DNA from 3 places in the Mesorhizobium sp. M7A.F.Ca.US.014.04.1.1 genome. Region 1 is predicted to be linked to each of the others. Evidence: riboswitches for the same ligand, from Rfam matches in the RefSeq annotation. Region 1 holds a riboswitch; each other region holds the start of a gene.

Region 1 (7,073 bases):
CACAAATCGTCGGCATCGAGCGTCGCGATGAGCGGCGTCGAGAGTGCCGCAATGCCACGGGTCGTTGCGCTGCCGGGTCCGGCATTGTCCTGTCGCAGCACCGTCACCGGCAGGTTCATCGCATCGATCACCGCGGCCGTATCGTCGGTCGAACCGTCATCGACCACGACGATGGCCTCCGCTTTTGCCGTCTGGGCCAGAACGGAGTTCAGGGCAGCGCCTATGGTGGCGGCCGCGTTGAAAGCCGGAATGACGACGCCGTAGCCTGCCATCAAAGGAACCGCCACTGCGCGAGATCCTTGAAGTCGAAGATCCCCTCCACCCGGCGCAAGCTGGGATCGGCCTTGCGACGCTTCATCGACTTGTGAATGGCGCGCATGAACTCGCGAAAGGGCACATCGGCTTCCTTGGTCATGTTGCCGGGATGACGCCTGTAATAGAGAGCCACCGTATCGGGCATAACGTATTTTGCCTGGCTCTCAAAGATACGCAACAGATAGTCGGTGTCCTCGGCCTGTTTGAAATCCTCGTCGAAACCACCGGTGCGCTCGATGAGGTCTCGCGCGAAGATCCCGGCGGACAGGTGGATCCCTCGCACGGTGATGGAGTGGCTGTCGGCGGCCGGTTCCAGTGTCTCGCCATCTATCTTGTCGACCAGCGTCATGCGCGAATAGGTCAGCTCGAGGCCAGGATCCTCTTCGAAGCAGGCGAGATCCGCCTTGAAGCGGCCTATCGGGGAGATGTCGTCCGAATCGAGAAACGACACCAGACGCGTCTGCGGCAGCAACTGCTTCAGCCCGGCATTGCGCGCCTTGGTGACCCCGCCATTGATCTGCTGGAAAAGACGAATGCATGGGGCCTCGTCGATCAACGACCGTACGACGGCTGCCGAGCCATCGGTCGACCCGTCGTCGATGACGATGATGTCGAGATCGATGTCTTCGCGCTGCCTGAGCAACGAGCGCAGCGCCAGGCCAACGAATTGTTCGCGATTGTAGACCGGCATGATGACGCTCAGCCTCATCGGCGTCTCCAGCAGCGTTGCGGGCTTGGCTGATCCGAGCCGATTGTCTCGAGCATCATGGCATCCGCCAATCGGCGGGACTCTTCAATTCGAAGATGCCCTGGACCTCTCGCCGTGACGGATCGGCCTTGCGCCGCCGCATCGACTTGTGGATTGCACGCAAGTGGTTGCGGACCCTGCCGCTATGTTCCTTGGTGACATTTCCGGCGTGGCGTCGGTAGTAGATCGCGACGGTGTTCGGCAATTCGTAGCGCGGACCGGTTTCGAAGACTCGCAACAGATAATCCGTGTCCTCGGACTGCTCAAAGTCCTCGTCGAAATGGCCGATGCGATCGACAAGCGTTCGACTGAAGAGAGCGGTGCTCAGCGAAATTCCGCGAAGCGTCATGGTACAGCAGTCCGCCTCCGGCTCGAGCTTCTCGTCGTCGATCCGGTCGACCAGCGTCATCAGCGAATAGGTTAGCTCAAGCCCGGAGGTAGCCTCGAAGCGGGCGAGATCGGCCTTGAACCGTCCGGCCAGCGAGATGTCGTCAGAATCCAGGAATGACACGAACTCCGCATCCGGCGGCAGTTGCCGCAGCCCGGCGTTGCGCGCCCTGGCCACGCCCATGTTCGATTGCTGGAAGAGTCGGATGCAGGGGTTTTCGCCCATCATCGAGCGTACGGCCTCAGCAGAGCCGTCGGTCGAACCGTCGTCGATGACGATGATGTCGAGATCGGCGGCGTCCCGCTGCCGCACCAGCGAGCGCAATGCCGAAACGACATAGCGTTCACGGTTATAGACGGGCATTATCACGCTCAGTTTCACGAAGCGCCCCGCACAAGAAAGTCCGCAATCGTGCCGGCTATCTCCTGTGGCTGCGTCCCCAGCGACAGACGATAGCATGGCAGCAGGCGGGTCAGGTCGCTGAAGAAGCGAAAGCCGCTCTCCCGCTCGCCCGGCATCTGCGCTATGCCGGACGGCGCCAAGGCAATCATGGCATCCCTCCGCGACACCGGCACGATCGAACTTGCCCCGCCTCCGCCGATATGTGGCACCAGCAGCGCAACGATGTCCAGGGTTTCAGGCACCGGCCGGGGCGCGATGTCATGAATGTGAAAAGCATATTTGCCTTGCCAGTTGAGCGGGCTATGAGCTGGCAGCCGGTGATCCAGCCCAAGTCGCGCGAATCCCTGGGGATCCTGCTTGAGTGTTGAAAACAACGGGCGGGCAGTCACGCCGTTGGAGAGGTCGACCAGCACATAATCGTCGCCGACGCTGTCCAGCCCGTGGAGGAGGCCGGCGGCGACGGTCCCGGATTTCCCGGCGCCGCCCGCGCCGGCCAGCAGTACGCCCCTGCCTTTGGTGCCGAGCGTCCCCGCATGGGCCAGCCGCATGCCACGTGCCGCATATTCCCAATGGAGGAAGGGGCGCAGCGGCGCTCCCGGCTCCCACGGTGGAAAGGCATCGGCCGAGGCCATCAATTGCACGCCAACGCGACGTTGCGGATCATAGAACTGCCAGAAATCCAGGTCGTGGAAATGGTTGCCGCGCAATCCGGCTTCCGCCAGCCTGGTGGCGAAGCCATGCTGCGTGAAGGGTCCTTGGCCCCATCTGGCCGGTGCCGCGATGCCGTCAATGCCGGGATGTGCGACGAAGATGCGGCAGATGTCGGCAGGCGCTCGGTTGTCCGCAGCCGTGACAAAGCCATGAGCGAAGGCATCCGCCAACGCGCCGGCACTCACATGAGCGGTCAACTCCAGATGCGGCAAACCCACCTTGCAGGTCAGTGGATAATGCGCGGCGCTGCTCTGCGCTTGCGCCAGGACATGACGTGCGTAGTCAGTCAGGTTTTCGAGAGTGACGTTCGGCATGGTCTGCCTGTTCCGGAGCCGTCCGGCAACGAGAGCCTGGCGCGCCTCAGTTGGCCTGCTTCACTGCGGGCCAGCCGAGGGGCTCCTCGACCTCGTGGATGGGATCGACGACAATGAGGTCGGCAAGGTCGTCATGGATGTCGACCTTGAGGGGCTCGCCGGCAGCGGCGAGCTGAGCCAGCAATTCGCTGGGAACCGGTCTTGCCACGCCATCGGTTGCGGCCGCCAGCAAACCGAATTCGAGCAATTGTGAAACAAAGCCGTCAATCGCGGCGGCATCGAGGGCGCCAATCCCGGTCGCGGCGCCGACCAGTTCGGAGGCAGGCACGCCGGACGACAGTGCATCCCAAAGCCTGCTGCCTGAATCAGAGAAGCCGAAATATTTACCGGTGGTCAGGTCGAGAACGACGGCTTCGCCATCGAAGGATTCAAAGACGATATCCTTGCTGGCAATGGCATATACGCCGGATTGTCGCATGTTTGCTCCCCGCCGAAGCAGGCCGCGGAGATGATCTTCGGGCCCTACGGTCAACCCCACCGTTGCAGGCGTCTAACCATTTGCAGGGTTTTTGGCAAGATGGCGTAGGCCCGGCCGAGCGCAGCTGCAGGCCGCGCGGGCATGGACAGCCTCTGACCGTGCCTGCCGGTCACGCCTCGATTTCAAGCGCCGAAAGCGGCTTCGAGCAACAGGCGAGGATAAAGCCGTCTTCGATTTCGTGATCGAGGATGCCGCCATTGTGGCTCATCTCGACGTCGCCCGCGACCTTCCTCACCTTGCAGGTGCCGCACAGGCCGAACTCGCAGGCGGCGGGAATCCGCACCCCCGAGGCGCGTGCCGTCTGCAGCACGGTCTGGCCGGCGACGCATTCGGCATCGACATCGGAATGCGAGAACCGGATCGGTGTCACGGCCTCCACGGTGGCAGCGGCGCCGTCTTCCGCCGGCGGCGAGAACGGCGCCGGGATCTCCTCCACGGCAGGCGCGGCAAAGCTTTCCTGATGGTATTTCGCCATGTCGAAGCCGGCTGCGTCCAGCATGCCGCGCACGGCGCGCATGAAAGGATCGGGGCCGCAGCAGAAAATCTCGCGCTCGCGGAAATCGGGCGCCAGCAATGGCAGCCGGATCGCGTCGATGCGGCCCATATGGCCGAACCAGCCCTCGCGGCTCGACCGCTCCTCGATCATGAAGCCGAGCGACAGCCCAGGCATGCGGCTGCCGAGCAGTTCGAGCTCCTTGCGGAAAATGATCTCTTCCGGGCGGCGCGCGCAGTTGACGAAGCCGACATCGGTCCATGGCGCGCAGTCGTTCAGCCAGCGCAGCATCGACATCATCGGCGTCACGCCGGAACCGGCCGAAATGAACAGGTATTTGGCGGCCGGGTGGCTGTGCAGCGAGAAGTCGCCGGTCGGCCCATAGGCCTTGACGTGCGAACCGGGCGTCAGATGGTCGAACATCCAGCGCGTACCGGTGCTGCCCGCCTGCGCCTTGACCGTCACCGCGATCGAGAACGGCCGCGACGGCGAGGACGACAGCGTGTAGGTGCGCATCAGCGGCCCGTCCGATGTCGGCAGTTCCAGAGTCACGAACTGCCCCGGTTTGTAGCGGAACCAGGTCTGGTTGTCGGAGCGGAAGGTGAAGGTCTTCACGTCAGGCGCTTCGTCGCTGACGCCGATCACTTCCAGCACCTGCAGCCTGTCGTTCCAGGGCGTCATCTGGTCGAGATGGCGATAGAGGCCAAGGTCCGTCATCGCATTCATCCTCTTGTCCCCTGGGCTAGGCGACGCTGCGCAGGGCCGGCCGGCCGCCTTCGGCAAGGCGCGGCCCGATGAACGACGCGTACCACTCGACGAACTGGATCACGCCGCCCTCATGCAGCTCCGAATAGGGGCCTGGTTCATAGGCCGGCGACAGGATGCCGAAGGCGTTTTCCTCGACGATGCGGCGGTCCTGGTCGTTGGTCTCGGTCCAGACATGGGTGAGCTCAGCGAGGTCGTAGTCGACGCCTTCGACCGCATCCTTGTGGACGAGCCATTTCGTTGTCACTGCGGTTTCCGTGGCACTGATCGGCAGCACGCGGAAGGTAACGGCGTGGTCGCCGAGGATATGGTTCCAGGTCGTCGGATAGTGATAGAGCAGCAAGGAGCCGATGCGGTCGGTTGAAACGCTGTCGGACAGGTTCTTCTGGACCGCCCGTTTTCCCGTCATGGTGTAGCTGACGGCATCGCGCAGCAGCGGCGCGCGGGTGGCGCGGTACTGCCCTGCCGGATCGATGCGGAATTTGCTCGGCAAGCCTGATGCCTCGCATCTGGCCCAGTGTGCGACCATTTCAGGGTCGCTGTCGGCGCCATGGACGCCGGTTATGGTTGGAGCCTCGGGGAAGGTCTTGCACAACTCGGGATGATTGGCGGCGCAGTGGTAGCACTCGCGGTTGTTTTCCCAGACCAGCTTCCAGTTGCCCTTCTCGACGATCGTGCTCTCGAAGGCGATCTTTGCTTCACGCAGCCGGTGCGGCAAAAGATAGGGTTCGATCATCGCCCGCATCGGCGCGAAATCTGCCGGTTCCTTGGCCAGGCAGATGAAGATGTAGCCGCCGACGCTCTCGCAGGCGACCGGCTTCAGGCCGAAATCACTCTTGTCGAAACCGTCGGCCATCTGGCGGGCAAACAGCAGGCGGCCGTCCAGCTCGTAGGTCCACTGATGATACGGGCAGACGAGCTTTGCCGCGGTACCCTTCTCCGTGTTGCACACGCGGCTGCCGCGATGGCGGCAGGAATTGTGGAAGGCGTTGATCTTGCCGTGCTGGTCGCGGACAAGGACGACCGGATAATCGCCGACCTGCACGGTGATGTAGCTGCCCGGCTTCGGCAGTTCGCAATCATGGCCGATGAACAGCCAGTCGCGATACCAGATCAGCTCCATGTCGAGCTTGAAGTAGTCCGGATCGGTGTAGAAGGGCTGCTCCAGCGAAAAGCCTTGCCGGCGCCCCTTCAGGAGCCTCAGCATGTCGTTGCGGATATCCATGTCCTGTCCTCGTTCCTAAGGACTGAACTGGTGGTGACGGAGGAAGGATTGAAGCGCAGGCCGGCTGTGTGCCGGACATGCGCTATCCACCTCTTGACCGCCCACCGCGATCAGTCGAGTCTAAAAATCTCGGGCTGGTTTCCGGGCTCTGGAGTTGTCCTTGCGGACCATCGCGACACCTTCCCAGGCGGTTGCCCAGTGGTCTCCCGTTGCGACTTGAACTCCACCACCGTTGCGGGGGCAGCGCCGGATTCTGACCGGCTTCCCAATTCTCCGCCTCGTCGTCACGAAGCGGCACCTGAGATGGTATGATCTAACCACGATCGCGGGCGCGCCGTCGGCATGAAAACGACATCGTATCCATGCGGCGCGACACGGCATGCGAAACGCTACTGCAGCTCGTCGCGGGCCGAGATCCCACCTCCCGGGCGGCCATTTGCCGGCTGCGATCTTCCCGAATCCGACCCTTCGCGGGGGGTCAAAAAAGGTTAATGGTTTCGAAAAATGACTATTAGTTCGCCCTAAAATCGAACCGAACGGTTCGTTTCTGTTGACGGTGCGTGCAGGACGGTGTGAACGCTGGGCCTCTGAAACAGTCAGTGATCCATCAGGTGGCTACACCTAACACACTGATATGAAGAAGAAAAATGCATCCCTAGATTCCGTTGGCACAATTTCAAGGTGTGGATTCATGGTCCACACGGAACAACTTCGTGATTGGAAAAGACGACCTTGCCCTCCCACATCGGGGCTGTCCGAACGACGCGATTTCATTTCCAAGACACGCCGCTAGACGGACGGAAAAAAGACGATACTGGAGTACCAAAAATGAAAAAGATCATTCTCACTGCCGCAGCCCTTCTGGCCATTTCCGGCAGCGCCTTCGCTGGTAGCGACCACTACGGTTCCAACGCCGCGGCAGCCACTGCTGTCGACAGCTCGTACACCGCTTCGACCAAGAAGTCGGAACCGGCTGCTCAGGCGCCTGCCCAGGGTGCTGACCGCAACCTCTTCGGCAACAACTAACAGCCGATTCCCAGTTTCCCGGTCGACGGCGGGCTCGCCCGCCGCCCTGGCGAAATTCAGACATTCAGGAGTATTCAAGATGAACAAGATCCTCATTGCTGCCGCCGCCGTTCTGGCCATCACCGGCAGCGCTTTCGCGGGCAGCGAC
Region 2 (5,231 bases), on a different contig from region 1:
GCGCACCACACCGACGACCGCTCCGAGCACCAGCCAGAACACCAGATTGGTCACGGTCACCGCCACCACGAACTGGTGATGCAGCCCTTCCGGAATCGCCGTCTCGTAACTGTCGGGCTGCGGTGCCCCGACAACATGCGGTGCGACGATCAAAAGGACGGCAAGGATCGCCAGCGGCAGCGACTTGCGGAACGCGATCAGGCCGAGACCGGCAGCGGTTGCCGCCACCGTTGCCCACCACCAGATCTGGCGCTGGGTGAGATCGGCGGCCGGCATGGCCGGCAGTTCCGGCGGCAGGCCGAGGCCCGGCGCCAGCGTGAACACGGCAAAGCCGGCCAAGCCCCAGAACACGCCCTGGCGCCAACCACCGATACCGCCGGCGAATTCGGAAACCGCGACCAGGATCAACCCGAAGCCGATGCCGGTGACGATGTTGGCAAGCACGCTGAAGGCGAAACGCTCGAAACCGTCTGCCGGCGCCCAGCCCTCGTCTTCCGCCGCAGCAGTCGCTTCGGCAGGGGCCGGAGCGGCTGTGCTCATGGCATTGCTATCCGTTGCTGCCGGAGCGGCATGGTCATGGTGATGCCCGCCGCCCGCCTGTTCGTAGACTTCCGCCTTCAGGATCAGCGGCACGGTCGCATAGGCCTGCATGCAGGCGAGAACGACGCCGGCCACGAGCCCTGCGATCGCCGCGATGAACACGACGTTGCGAAACAGGTTCATGATGTCAGCCCCTCGTCAGTGGCAGGGAAACGCCATCGAATGGCGATAGTCGTGAGCCGCATTGTGGACCGCATCGATATGCGAGAAGCCGACAAAGCCCATCACGAAAATGCCGAGCAGCGCGGCGAGCGCAAGCTGCATGAAGCGCGACTGCGAGGAGACGGAAGCGCCGAGGGAGACGGAAGCGGTAGTCATGTCTTGTCCTTTCGCCCTCCACCCGAGGGCATCGAAGTCAGTTTCCTGTCGCCGGCAGGTCTCCTGGCTCACGGATCAGCGTCCTTCCCCACCTTCCCGAAGAAAAATCTTCAGTGGCATATGGAGAGGACTACCGCACACAGTTGCGGGGGCAGCCACGGCATTGGGCGAAATCCGCCCTTACCGCATTCCCTCTTGGCTCCAAAATGGAACCGGCGACACCGGCGACTATAGGCAGAATCCTCGCGTCCGGCAAACCAAATTCCGCCGGCGACCGTTGCGAATGCGCCATGAAGGTCAAAGCGATTTCGGCAGATAGCGCCACGTCACGAAGCCGCAGACCGCCGCCAGCAGGCCGAGCGTGACGAACACCGAGCCCAGGCCGAAGAAGGCCAGCACCACCGAATAGACCAGCGGCGGCGTCAGCTCGGAAAAGTCGAGATAGGTGCGATAGACTGCCGCCATCTGCGATCTTTCATAGGAGCGCACCGAGCGCATGAAGGCGGTCGAGCCGAGCGCGTCGAGTGCAATGGTGAAGAAGGCGCCGCAGAGCAGGAAGGCGCCGGTGAGCAGCGGCACGGTTTCGCCGACGAAGCCCGCCGCCAGAAGCGCGACCGACATGGCGAAATAGGCAAATGTCATGGTCCTGCGGCCGCCAAAGCGCTTTCCCGCCTTGCCCCAGAAAATCGCCATGAACAAAAGCGCGTTGCCGGCCGAAACCAGCAGGCCGCCGGCCAGCTTGCCCTCACCCGTAATGACCATGAACAGCGGCCCATAGACGAAGAACGTCGTCCAGAAACAGGAGCGCCCAAACGCGATCAGCCAGGCCAGCCTGAGCCTGGGCTGGGCGATGAAGCGGCCGATATTGGCGAGCGGATTGGCTGGTCGCGTCTTGCCGGGACGGATCGACGGGTTGTCGCCGAGCCGGTAGGTCCAGAACAATGCCAGCAAGGCTAACGCGAACACGGCCACCGCGCCATGCGCGGCATAGACGCCGAAGCGCGTGTAGAGGAAGATGCCGAGCGTCGGCCCACCGGTCCAGGCCAGCATCGACCACGCCATGCGCAGCGATTCGGCCTGCATGAAGTCGGTCTTGCGGATGTGGTCCATGATGTAGAGGTTGAGCGTGATCGACAGCGCGCTGGCGCCCATCACCCGGCACAGCATGCCGGCCAGTTGCCCGGCAAGCGTGTCGGTGACGAAGAACAGCGAGCCAATGGCCAGCAGGCAGGCGCCCGCCGTGTAGACCCAGCGCCGGGCGAAACGGCGGATCAGCATCGGCATGAACAATGTCACCGACAGGCCGAGCATCGCCACGACGGTGTAGAGGATCGAGACGATCTGCTCGTTGTGCAGGATCTCGTAAGCCTGGATCGGGATGACGCTCGACACCGTGGCGCGGGCGAAGGATTCGACCGCATAGAGCGAAGCGAAGGTGCGCGCGTCCGCGGCCTTGAGGGCCGGTAGCCAGATCGGATGGCGCACATGGGTGGACATTGCTTTCCCCGAAGCAGATTCACCGGGTCAAATCTGCCGTGGCGACCTCAGCGCCAATAAGAGGAAACCGACGTGCATCCGGCAAAAGCGAAGCCGGCCAAAGGCTTTCCGGCACTGGCCCAATGCCGCGGCTGATCCGGCGCTATCGGCAGGGTTGCCGGTCTTCTTTTGTCCCGGGCAACCGTGATAGTCCTCCAGCGGGGCTGAATCAGAATGCGAGACCATGAGCATCCAAACGCCGACCGCACCCGTTCAGGATCGACCAAAGCGCATCGTCGCCATCGACATCGTGCGCGGCATCGCGCTGATCGCCATGGCAAGCTACCATTTCACCTGGGATCTGGAGTTCTTCGGCTACACCGATCCCGGCCTGACCGCCTTCGGCTGGTGGAAGATCTACGCGCGCTGCATCGCCTCGACCTTCCTGTTCCTGGTCGGCGTCAGCCTGTATCTCGCCCACGGCCGACAAATCCGCTGGAACGGCTTCTGGAAGCGGTTCGCCATGGTCGCCGGAGCCGCGATCGCGATTTCGGTCGTCACCCGCATAGCCACTCCGGACGGCTTCATCTTCTTCGGCATCTTGCACGAGATCGCGCTGGCCAGCCTGCTCGGTCTCGCCTTCCTGCGCCTGCCGGCGCTGCTGACGCTTGTCGTCGCTGCGCTCGTTATCGCCGCCCCCGTCTATCTGCGCTTCGAGGCCTTCGATCACCCATGGCTGTGGTGGGTCGGCCTGTCGGCGACCAATCCGCGCTCCAACGACTACGTTCCGCTGTTTCCGTGGTTCGGCGCCGTGCTTGCGGGCATCGCGGTGACGAAACTCGCCGCAGGTGCCGGCCTGCTTGCCAGGCTTGCCAATCTGGCGCCCGGTCGCTTGGCCAACCCGCTGGTCTTCATCGGTCGGCACAGCCTGGCTTTCTATTTGATCCACCAGCCGCTGCTGATCGGCTGCGTCTGGCTGTTCTCGCAGATCATGCCGGCGCAGGTCGAAACCCCGCAGGTGAATTTCCTCAAAACCTGCCAGCTGTCCTGCGAGCAGTCGCGCGACACCGAGTTCTGTACGAGCTACTGTGTCTGCATGCTCGATACACTCGAGGGCGAGTCCACGCTTGATAGGCTCTACAACAACGATCAGACTGCGGAGTGGAAAGCGCATTTGTCCGATCTCGCCGGCATGTGCACCGCCAAGACCGACAGCAAGTTGATGGAGGGAGGGGCCGAATGACCGAGAACCAGCCGAAGCCGGGGCTCATACCGTGGCCGCCGCTGATCTACATCGCCGCCATCGCCGTCAGCATCGCACTGGGCCTGCTCTATCCCCTGCCCTGGATCGGCGACCTGCTGGGCGATATCCTGTTCGCGGCCGGCTGGGTGGCGCTGTTTGCCGTCGCCGCACTCTGGTTCACCGCGATCCGCACCATGATCCGGGCCAAGACCACGCTCAACCCCAACGCTGTACCCGATCACCTGGTCACCACGGGTCCCTTCGGCGTCACCCGCAATCCGATGTATCTGGCCAACACGCTGCTGTTGATCGGCGTCGCCTTTGTCTCGGGCATCGTGTGGTTCCTGCCGCTGGCGTTCATCGCCGCCTATGCCACGCAGAAGGTGGCGATCGAAGGCGAGGAAAAGGTGCTGGCGGCAAAATTCGGCAAGAAATACCGCGACTACGCCAAACGCGTGCGCCGCTGGATTTGAGCTGGCTTTCAAGCGGCCAATCTCCCCCCTCGTGGGGGAGATGTCCGGCAGGAGAGAGGGGGGCGCTGTCCCTCAAACTCTCTGCCTACGTATTCACGCCAAGCTCCACCAGCCGCTCCACACAAGACTCCTCGGCCTGGTCGAGTTCAGCCAGCGTCTCCTCGAGGTCGCGGCGTTTCTGCCGGAGATCCTCGCGCTTTTCCTCGATGCGCTTGATCATCAGGTTGAGCTGGCCGACTTCGCCGGGCGGCTCCTTGTACATCTGGATGATTTCGCGAATCTCGTTGATCGAGAAGCCAAGCCTTTTGCCGCGCATGATCTGGCGAATGAGCTGCCGGTCGGAGGGGCGAAACAGCCGCGTGCGGCCGCGCCGCACCGGCTGCACCAGCCCTTCGTCCTCATAAAAGCGCAGCGTCCGCGTCGACACGTCGAACTCGCGGGTCAACTCGGTGATCGAATAATATTCTCGCATTGCCACTCCCACACGCCGAAACACCGGGGCGATCGCCATGGCGGCGTCACCCTTCTGTCCCGAACCAAAACCCATGCCATGCCGGAATCGACATGGCGCCCCGCGCGAGCCTCGCACGGCATTTACGTAAAAGTCAATTGAGCCAAAAGGCGTGCCTTCAGGGCACGCCGAACCACCACGTGGCAATGCCGAGAAATGCAAAGAAACCGACGACGTCGGTAACCGTGGTGACGAAGACCGCCGAAGCGACCGCCGGATCGACCTTGAAACGATCGAGCAGCAGCGGGATCAGGATGCCGGCCAGGGCGGCCACGAACATGTTGATGATCATCGCCGCCGCGATGATCCCGCCCAGATTGGGATCACGGAACCAGGCTGCCGCGACGATGCCGATCAGGATGGCGAAGACGATGCCGTTGATGAAGCCGACACCCATCTCGCGGCGAATGATGCGGCCGGCATTGTAGATGTCGAGATCCCTGGTCGCCAACGCCCGCACGGTGACGGTCATGGTTTGCGAGCCGGCATTGCCGCCCATGCCCGCGACGATCGGCATCAGCACCGCCAGTGCCACGATGTGTTCGATCGTGCGGTCGAACAGGCTGATCACCGACGCCGCCAGGAACGCGGTCAGAAGGTTGATCAGCAG
Region 3 (6,995 bases), on a different contig from region 1:
ATCGTCGAAGCCCTGCGTGCTTTCGAACGCGGCGAGATCGTCGTCGTCATGGATGATGACGGGCGCGAGAACGAGGGCGACCTGATCGTCGCCGCTGTCCACTGCACGCCCGAAAAGATGGCGTTCATCGTTCGCCACACCTCCGGCATCGTCTGTACGCCGATGCCGCGCGAAGAAGCCAAGCGGCTGAACCTTGCCCCCATGGTCGCCGACAACGATTCCGCCCACACCACCGCTTTCACCGTCAGTGTCGATTTCAAGCATGGCACCACGACCGGCATCTCGGCCGAAGATCGCACTTTGACCGTTCGCAATCTTGCCAACGGCAATGTCGGTGGCCCGGATTTCGTCCGGCCCGGCCACATCTTCCCGCTGATCGCGCGCGAAGGCGGCGTGCTGATGCGCTCAGGCCATACCGAAGCAGCGGTCGATCTGTGCAAGCTCGCCGGCCTGCCGCCGGTTGGCGTCATTTCCGAGCTGGTCAATGATGACGGCACCGTCAAGCGCGGTCCGCAGGTGCAGGCTTTCGCCGAGGAGCATGGCCTCAAGCAGGTTTCGGTCGCCGACCTCATCGCCTACCGGCAGCGCAAGGAAACGCTGGTCGAACGCGTCGCCTGCTCGGAAATCGACACGCTCGGCGGCAAGGCACAGGTCTTCACCTACACGCTGCCGTGGGACTCCATGCATCACATCGCCATCGTCTGCGGCGACATTCGTGACGGCGAGGACGTGCCGGTGCGTCTGCATTCGGAGGATGTGGTGACCGATGTCTTCGGCACCAGCCACCGGCTCGACGCCATCATGAAGACAATGGGCGAGCGCAGGCGCGGTGTCATCGTCTATCTCAGAGAAGGCTCCGTCGGCGTTGCGCATCAGGAGCGCAAGCGGCCGGCAAGCGGCGACCGCGAGGATCACGAAGAGGCGCGCCGCCGTGAAAACGAGTGGCGCGAGATCGGGCTAGGCGCCCAGATACTCAAGGATCTCGGCATCTCCTCGATCAACCTGATCGCCTCGCGCGAACGCCACTATGTCGGCCTTGAAGGTTTTGGCATCCACATCGCCAAGACCGAGATCCTCTGAGCCTCCCGTCGATCCGGTTGCCGGAGAAGACGGATGAATGCGTCCCTGCCTTCCAGCCAGCGCAGCGAGCGGCTTTTGCTGCGCCGCCCAGAAGAGGCTGATCTGGATTTCCTGATCGATCTCTTTTCGCGCCGGGAACTTGTTGCGCATCGTCCGGGCCCTGTCCCGGATACAGCCCAGCAGAGCGCCGCGCGGCTGACGCGCGACATCGGTCATTGGCACAAGCACGGCTTTGGCCGCTGGGCGGTCGAGGCGGATGAAAAGCTGGTCGGCTTCGGCGGCGTCACGGTATCGGCGGATTTCGACGGTCTGAACCTGTCCTATCATCTTCATCCGGCGAGCTGGGGACATGGCTATGCCACGGAATTGGTGACGGAAGCACTGCGCACCGCGTTCGGCCCCTTGCGTGCCGATCGGGTTGTCGGCCTCGTCCGCCCCGCCAATCCGGCTTCGCGACGGGTGCTGGAGAAATGTGGCTTCGTCTTCGAAAAAGAGGTGATTCTGCACGGGGCGCCAACGATAGTTTTGGCATTGGCGCACCCAAGAAGAGTCAATATTTCAGGCCCGGCTGCCTAGAGCGGCGCGCCCGGCCTAAGGCCCGGGCGCGCCGGAACTATTCCGCAGCAATCGCGGCTGCTTCGCATCCGTCCGTCTCGCACTCAGCCGTGGCAAGGCTGCGCTGGCCAAGCAGCACCGTGGCCAGCGCGATCGTGCCTGAAGCCACAGAGACCCAGAACCCGTTCTGGGCACCGAACGCATCGACCACCGCGCCGGCCGCGAACGAGCCGAGCGCCATGCCGATGCCGATGCCGGTCATGACCCAGGTAATGCCTTCGGTCAGCATCGCCTCCGGCACATGCCGCTCGATCAGGCCGAAGGCGGTGATGAAGGTCGGCGAGATCGCCACGCCGCTGATGAACACGGTCAGCGCCAGCAGTGGCACGGTGTCGGCGGTGAGCGGCAACAGCGTGCCGAGCGCGACGAGGGCGACTGCGATGGCCAACTGGCGTTGCAGCGGCGCCTTCAGGCTGAGCGCGCCGACGATGATGCCGAGCACGAACGATCCCAGCGCATAAACGCCGATGACAAGGCTGGCGGCGCCGGGCTGGCCAAGCTCCTTGGTGATCGCCACGGTGCTGACTTCCGTCGTCGCGAAGGTCGCGCCGATGAAGATCAGGGCGAAGGTGATGATCTGAACCGGCCGCAGGCGGATCGCCGAGCCGCTTGAGCCATGGTCCACCGGCCGCACTTGCGGCTCCGTCGAGCGTTGCAGGATGAAGGCCGCTGATCCGAATGCGAGAAATAATGTGCTCACCAGAACGCCGGCTTCCGGGAACAGGGCAGCACTGAGACCGACCGATAGCGATGCCCCGGCGATATAGACCAGTTCATCGGCCGCGGACTCGAAGGCGAATGCGGTGTTCATCTGCGGCCGTCCGCGGAAAATCTCTGTCCAGCGCGCCCGCACCATCGCCGGCATGCTTGGCATGGCCGCGGCCAGTAAGGCCGACACGAACAGCGTCCACACCGGCCAGTCCTGGTTGGCCGCCGCTATCAGGACGGCGAAAGCCAGCACCGCGATGATGGTGGTGGGCACGACGATCCGTGTCTGGCCCAGGCGGTCCACCAGTCTGGATATCTGCGGCGCAACGAAAGCGTTGGCCAGCGCGTATGTTGCCGAGACGGCTCCGGCCAGCCAGTATTCGCCACGCGTCTGCGACAGCATCGCCACGATGCCGATGGGCGCCATGGCGATCGGCAGGCGCGCCATGAATCCGGCGGCCGCAAAGCCCTTGGTTCCGGGGGCACGAAAGATTTCCGCATAGGGATTTTGCATGGGTGGTTCCTCGACAAAGGACGATTCGGCAATTACATACGAAGCGTATGATTGTTAAATAGAGCATACGCCGCGTATGTCAATTGGCATACGTTACGTATGTGAATAGGGCCAGAAGCCATGCACAGACCCCGCAAGGAGATGATCGCCGAGACGCGCGCAAAGCTGATCGCGGCGGCCCGCCATGCCTTCGGCACAACAGGCTATGCGGAAGCCTCGATGGATGATTTCACCGCTTCGGCCGGGCTGACGCGCGGCGCGCTCTATCATCATTTCGGCGACAAGAAGGGGCTGCTGCAGGCGGTCATAGCCCAGATCGACGGCGAAATGGCGGCGCGCATCAATGAGGTCGCGTCGAGAGCGCCGACCCGCTGGCAGCATTTCGTCGACGAGTGCTCGACCTATATCGAGATGGCGCTGGAGCCGGAAATCCAGCGCATCATGTTCCGGGATGGCCCGGCCGTGCTGGGGGATCCAGCGCAATGGCCGAATGCCAGTGCGTGCATCGTGTCAATGACCGACCATCTGACCGCGCTGCAGGAGGAGGGGGTCGTTGTCTCGAGCCTCGACCCCGAGACGGCCTCGCGACTGATCAACGGAGCGAGCAGCCAGGCAGCGCAACGGATCGCCAATTCGGACGACCCCGAAGCGACGTCCAAGAAGGTGGTGACGGCGTTCAAGCAACTGCTCGAAGGCCTGCTCAAGAAGCCGGATCCGCAGTCGAATTGAAGTTCCCACCGGAGCTTTTCGTGCCGGCAGCTGTTCCCGATAGGAATTTTTTCTTGACACCTGCCCTCAGCTAAGGTACATATTCGTCCATGGTGCTGATTTGCGCCGGTGACCCGCCGCACAGGCGGGTTTTTCGTTTGATGCTCCGTCAGACAATGCGCCGGCGAAAGGCTGCGAAAGAAAACCGTTGCCCAGAATTCGTCGCCCTGTGGTGCCAGGGCCGGCAATTGACAATCGCCGGGTTGAGTTCATCCTCTTCCACCATCTCTGAGGCGGAGGGGCACATGTGGGATTTCGAGATCGGCCGGTCGGTGTCCATCATGATGCGGACCTGGCCGTTCATCGTCTTTCGTATGATCGTCTATTTCGGCATCACGCTGGCCTACATCATGGCGACCGGCACCGGTGCCTCGGTCGGCTATGGCGTCGGCCATATCTCCACCGATCCCGACGGGCCCATGTCCTTTGCCCTGTGGGGCGGCGTGGTCGGGTTTGGCATCGTCTCGATCGCGGTCTACTGGATCCGCGAATACATCCTCTATATCGTCAAGGCCGGCCACATCGCCGTCATGGTTCATCTGATCGACGGCCGCGACATTCCCGGCGGTCAGGACCAGATCGCCTACGCCAGGGATGTCGTCACCCAGCGTTTTGCCGAGGCCAATATCCTTTTCGTCGTCGACCAGCTCGTCAAGGGTGCCATCCGCGCCATCACCGGCCTGCTCGGCGGTATCGCCGCCTTCCTGCCGATACCGGGCCTGAGCGGCCTGGTCTCCTTCATCAACACGGTGATCCGCCTGTCGCTGACCTATGTCGACGAGATCATCCTCGGTTACAACATCCGCATCAATTCAGCCTCACCCTTCGAGACGGCGCGCCAAGGCGTCGTGCTCTATGCCCAGAACGGCAAGGTCATGGTCAAGAACGCCGTCTGGCTGGCGGTCATCATGTGGGGCGTGTCGTTCGTCATCTTTCTGATGATGCTGGCGCCTGCCGGCGCCATTCTGTTCCTGATGCCCGGCCAGCTCGCCGGCTGGGCCTTCGTGCTCGCCATCGTCTTCGCCTGGGCATTCAAGGCGGCCTTCATCGAGCCTTTCGCCATCGCTTGCCTGATGCAGGTCTATTTCAAGACCATCGCGGGCCAGGTGCCGGATCCGGCCTGGGACGCCCGGTTGGCCGAGGCGTCGTCGAAGTTCAGGGAGCTCAAGGACAAGGCGCTCGCCTCCTTCGGCGGTTCGCGCTGGGGTACGGCCGGCGCCACACCCTGATCGGCCGGGCAGGTGGTGTCTGGTGAGGCAGAAACGGTGTTGAGGCGCGCCACGGTGGACTTGAGCTGTGTCTCGCCTTGCCCGGAAAACGTCTCGCTCATGATCAGTTCCGGCAGCGGCAGCCGCCGTCCCCAACCATGCGTTTCAAGGTCCGGTTTGGAAGCGAACTCGGAAACACGGCCGACGCAGAGATAGGCGATTGGCGTTACGTGATCCGGAATGGCCAACAGCCGCTTCAGCGCCTCAGCCTCGATGATGCTCACCCAGCCGACGCCAACGCCCTCGGCACGCGCGGCCAGCCAGAAATTCTGCACCGCGCAGACGGTGCTGTAGAGATCCATCTCCGGATTGTGCCAGCGTCCCAGCGGCGAACCCTTCGAGCGCTGCCGGTCGCAAGTGATGCAGATGTTGAGCGCGCTCTCGCAGATGCCTTCCAGCTTGAGCTTGCGGTACAGCGCCTGTTTTTCCGCCTCGATCGCCGGCAGTTCCTGCTCGCGCGCGGCCAGGAACAGGTCGCGCACCTCCGCTCGTCGTCCGGCATCGCGAATGACAATGAAATTCCATGGCTGCATGAAGCCGACCGATGGCGCGTGATGGGCGGCAAGCAGCAGCCGCGCCAGCACGTCGTCATCGATCGCGGTGGGCAGGAAATGGCTGCGCACGTCGCGCCGCGTGAACATGGCGCGATAGACCGCATCGCGCGCATTCTGGTCGAATCCATCGTCAATGGCAGCGGTCATATGTTCCGGCATCGCTTGTCCCCTTGCGATTGCAGATTCAAAACGGTCAGAGCGTACTTTGTGCGTCCAAATGGACGCACGTCGCTCTGATGCCACCCGCCCGACCATGCGGATGACGATGCCTGCCAGGCCGGTCTTCTGGCTTGGGATCAACCCGCGTCCGGTGCCTTCCCGTCATCGACAGTGGCATTTACCGGCGCGGTCCCCCTCACAGCGTTGGGCACGCCACGGAATTCAACCGTGTTCCCGATTCTCCCGCTTGCGGCGGGCACCAGGCAGTGCCAAGGACTTTACGCCGAAGCGCCGGCGAGGCCAATGCCTGCGGCGACACGAATGGACGCAGGCGCGATTTTCCCCAGTCATCGGCCGCCCGTGCATGGCCTTTGTCGATCCGGGTCACTAGATTAGGACGATGACCACCCGTCTCTACACGCATCCGATCTTCCTCGAGCATCTCACGCCGCCCGGACATCCCGAGCGGCCCGACCGCCTGCGTGCCATCGAGCGCGTGCTCGACGAGGAAGCCTTTGCCGGGCTCGATCGTATCCAGGCGCCGGAAGGCGACGAGGCCACCATCCTCTACGCGCATCCCGCCGATTTCGTCGCCCGCGTGCGCGCCGCCATTCCCGACGAGGGGATTGCCCGCATCGATGCCGACACCACTGCCAGTCCGAAGAGCTGGCAAGCGGCGATCACCGCGATCGGCGCCGCCAACGCCGCCGTCGATGATGTCTTTTCGGGCCGCGCCGACAACGTCTTCGTCGCCGCCCGGCCGCCCGGCCATCATGCCGAAAAGACCACGGCCATGGGCTTCTGCCTGTTCAACACGGCGGCGATCGCGGCGCGTTATGCGCAGAAGAAACACGGTGTCGAGCGCGTTGCCATCGTCGACTGGGACGTGCATCACGGCAATGGCACGCAGGATATTTTCTGGGACGATCCCTCGGTGCTCTATTGCTCGACACACCAGATGCCGCTTTATCCCGGCACCGGAGCGAAGACCGAAACGGGCGCCGGCAACATCGTCAACGCACCGCTGGCGCCGCAGACCGGCAGCGAAGTGTTTCGCGATGCCTTCCTGTCGCGCGTCCTGCCCGCGCTCGACAATTTCGCGCCCGACCTGATCATCATTTCGGCCGGGTTCGACGCGCACCACCGCGATCCGCTGGCCGAGATCAATCTGACCGAGGATGATTTCGATTGGGCGACCGGCCAGCTGATGCAGCGCGCGGCACGCCACAGCGGCAACCGGCTCGTCAGCCTGCTCGAGGGCGGCTACGATCTGCAGGGATTGGCATTTTCGGTCGCCGCCCATGTCGGGCGACTGATGAAAGGATGAAC

What was found. Region 1 has a riboswitch for cobalamin ahead of EOA22_RS17935 (aromatic ring-hydroxylating dioxygenase subunit alpha). Riboswitches for the same ligand answer to the same signal wherever they lie in the genome.
Region 2: it holds a riboswitch for cobalamin, as region 1 does, so the genes downstream of both, EOA22_RS22240 (CbtB domain-containing protein) here and EOA22_RS17935 (aromatic ring-hydroxylating dioxygenase subunit alpha) in region 1, are expected to answer to the same signal.
Region 3: it holds a riboswitch for cobalamin, as region 1 does, so the genes downstream of both, bluB (5,6-dimethylbenzimidazole synthase) here and EOA22_RS17935 (aromatic ring-hydroxylating dioxygenase subunit alpha) in region 1, are expected to answer to the same signal.

What each region holds. Positions count from the first base shown of each region.
Region 1 covers NZ_RZRW01000259.1:457-7,529, forward strand. Annotated here, with positions in the region: gene EOA22_RS17905 (glycosyltransferase family A protein) at 1-272, opposite strand, end outside; gene EOA22_RS17910 (glycosyltransferase family A protein) at 272-1,024, opposite strand; gene EOA22_RS17915 (glycosyltransferase family A protein) at 1,080-1,814, opposite strand; gene EOA22_RS17920 (hypothetical protein) at 1,829-2,878, opposite strand; gene EOA22_RS17925 (PqqD family protein) at 2,925-3,356, opposite strand; gene EOA22_RS17930 (hybrid-cluster NAD(P)-dependent oxidoreductase) at 3,526-4,626, opposite strand; gene EOA22_RS17935 (aromatic ring-hydroxylating dioxygenase subunit alpha) at 4,652-5,899, opposite strand; cobalamin riboswitch at 6,014-6,216, opposite strand; gene EOA22_RS17940 (DUF680 domain-containing protein) at 6,728-6,925, shown strand; gene EOA22_RS17945 (DUF680 domain-containing protein) at 7,005-7,073, shown strand, end outside.
Region 2 covers NZ_RZRW01000369.1:567-5,797, reverse strand. Annotated here, with positions in the region: gene EOA22_RS22245 (CbtA family protein) at 1-723, opposite strand, end outside; gene EOA22_RS22240 (CbtB domain-containing protein) at 739-918, opposite strand; cobalamin riboswitch at 954-1,150, opposite strand; gene EOA22_RS22235 (MFS transporter) at 1,216-2,415, opposite strand; gene EOA22_RS22230 (DUF1624 domain-containing protein) at 2,639-3,637, shown strand; gene EOA22_RS22225 (isoprenylcysteine carboxylmethyltransferase family protein) at 3,634-4,110, shown strand; gene EOA22_RS22220 (MerR family DNA-binding transcriptional regulator) at 4,196-4,582, opposite strand; partial or broken gene mgtE (magnesium transporter) at 4,740-5,231, opposite strand, start outside.
Region 3 covers NZ_RZRW01000262.1:147-7,141, forward strand. Annotated here, with positions in the region: gene ribB (3,4-dihydroxy-2-butanone-4-phosphate synthase) at 1-1,080, shown strand, start outside; gene EOA22_RS18090 (GNAT family N-acetyltransferase) at 1,114-1,656, shown strand; gene EOA22_RS18095 (MFS transporter) at 1,694-2,917, opposite strand; gene EOA22_RS18100 (TetR/AcrR family transcriptional regulator) at 3,038-3,646, shown strand; gene EOA22_RS18105 (hypothetical protein) at 3,931-4,914, shown strand; partial or broken gene bluB (5,6-dimethylbenzimidazole synthase) at 5,037-5,762, opposite strand; cobalamin riboswitch at 5,765-5,945, opposite strand; gene EOA22_RS18115 (histone deacetylase family protein) at 6,067-6,993, shown strand.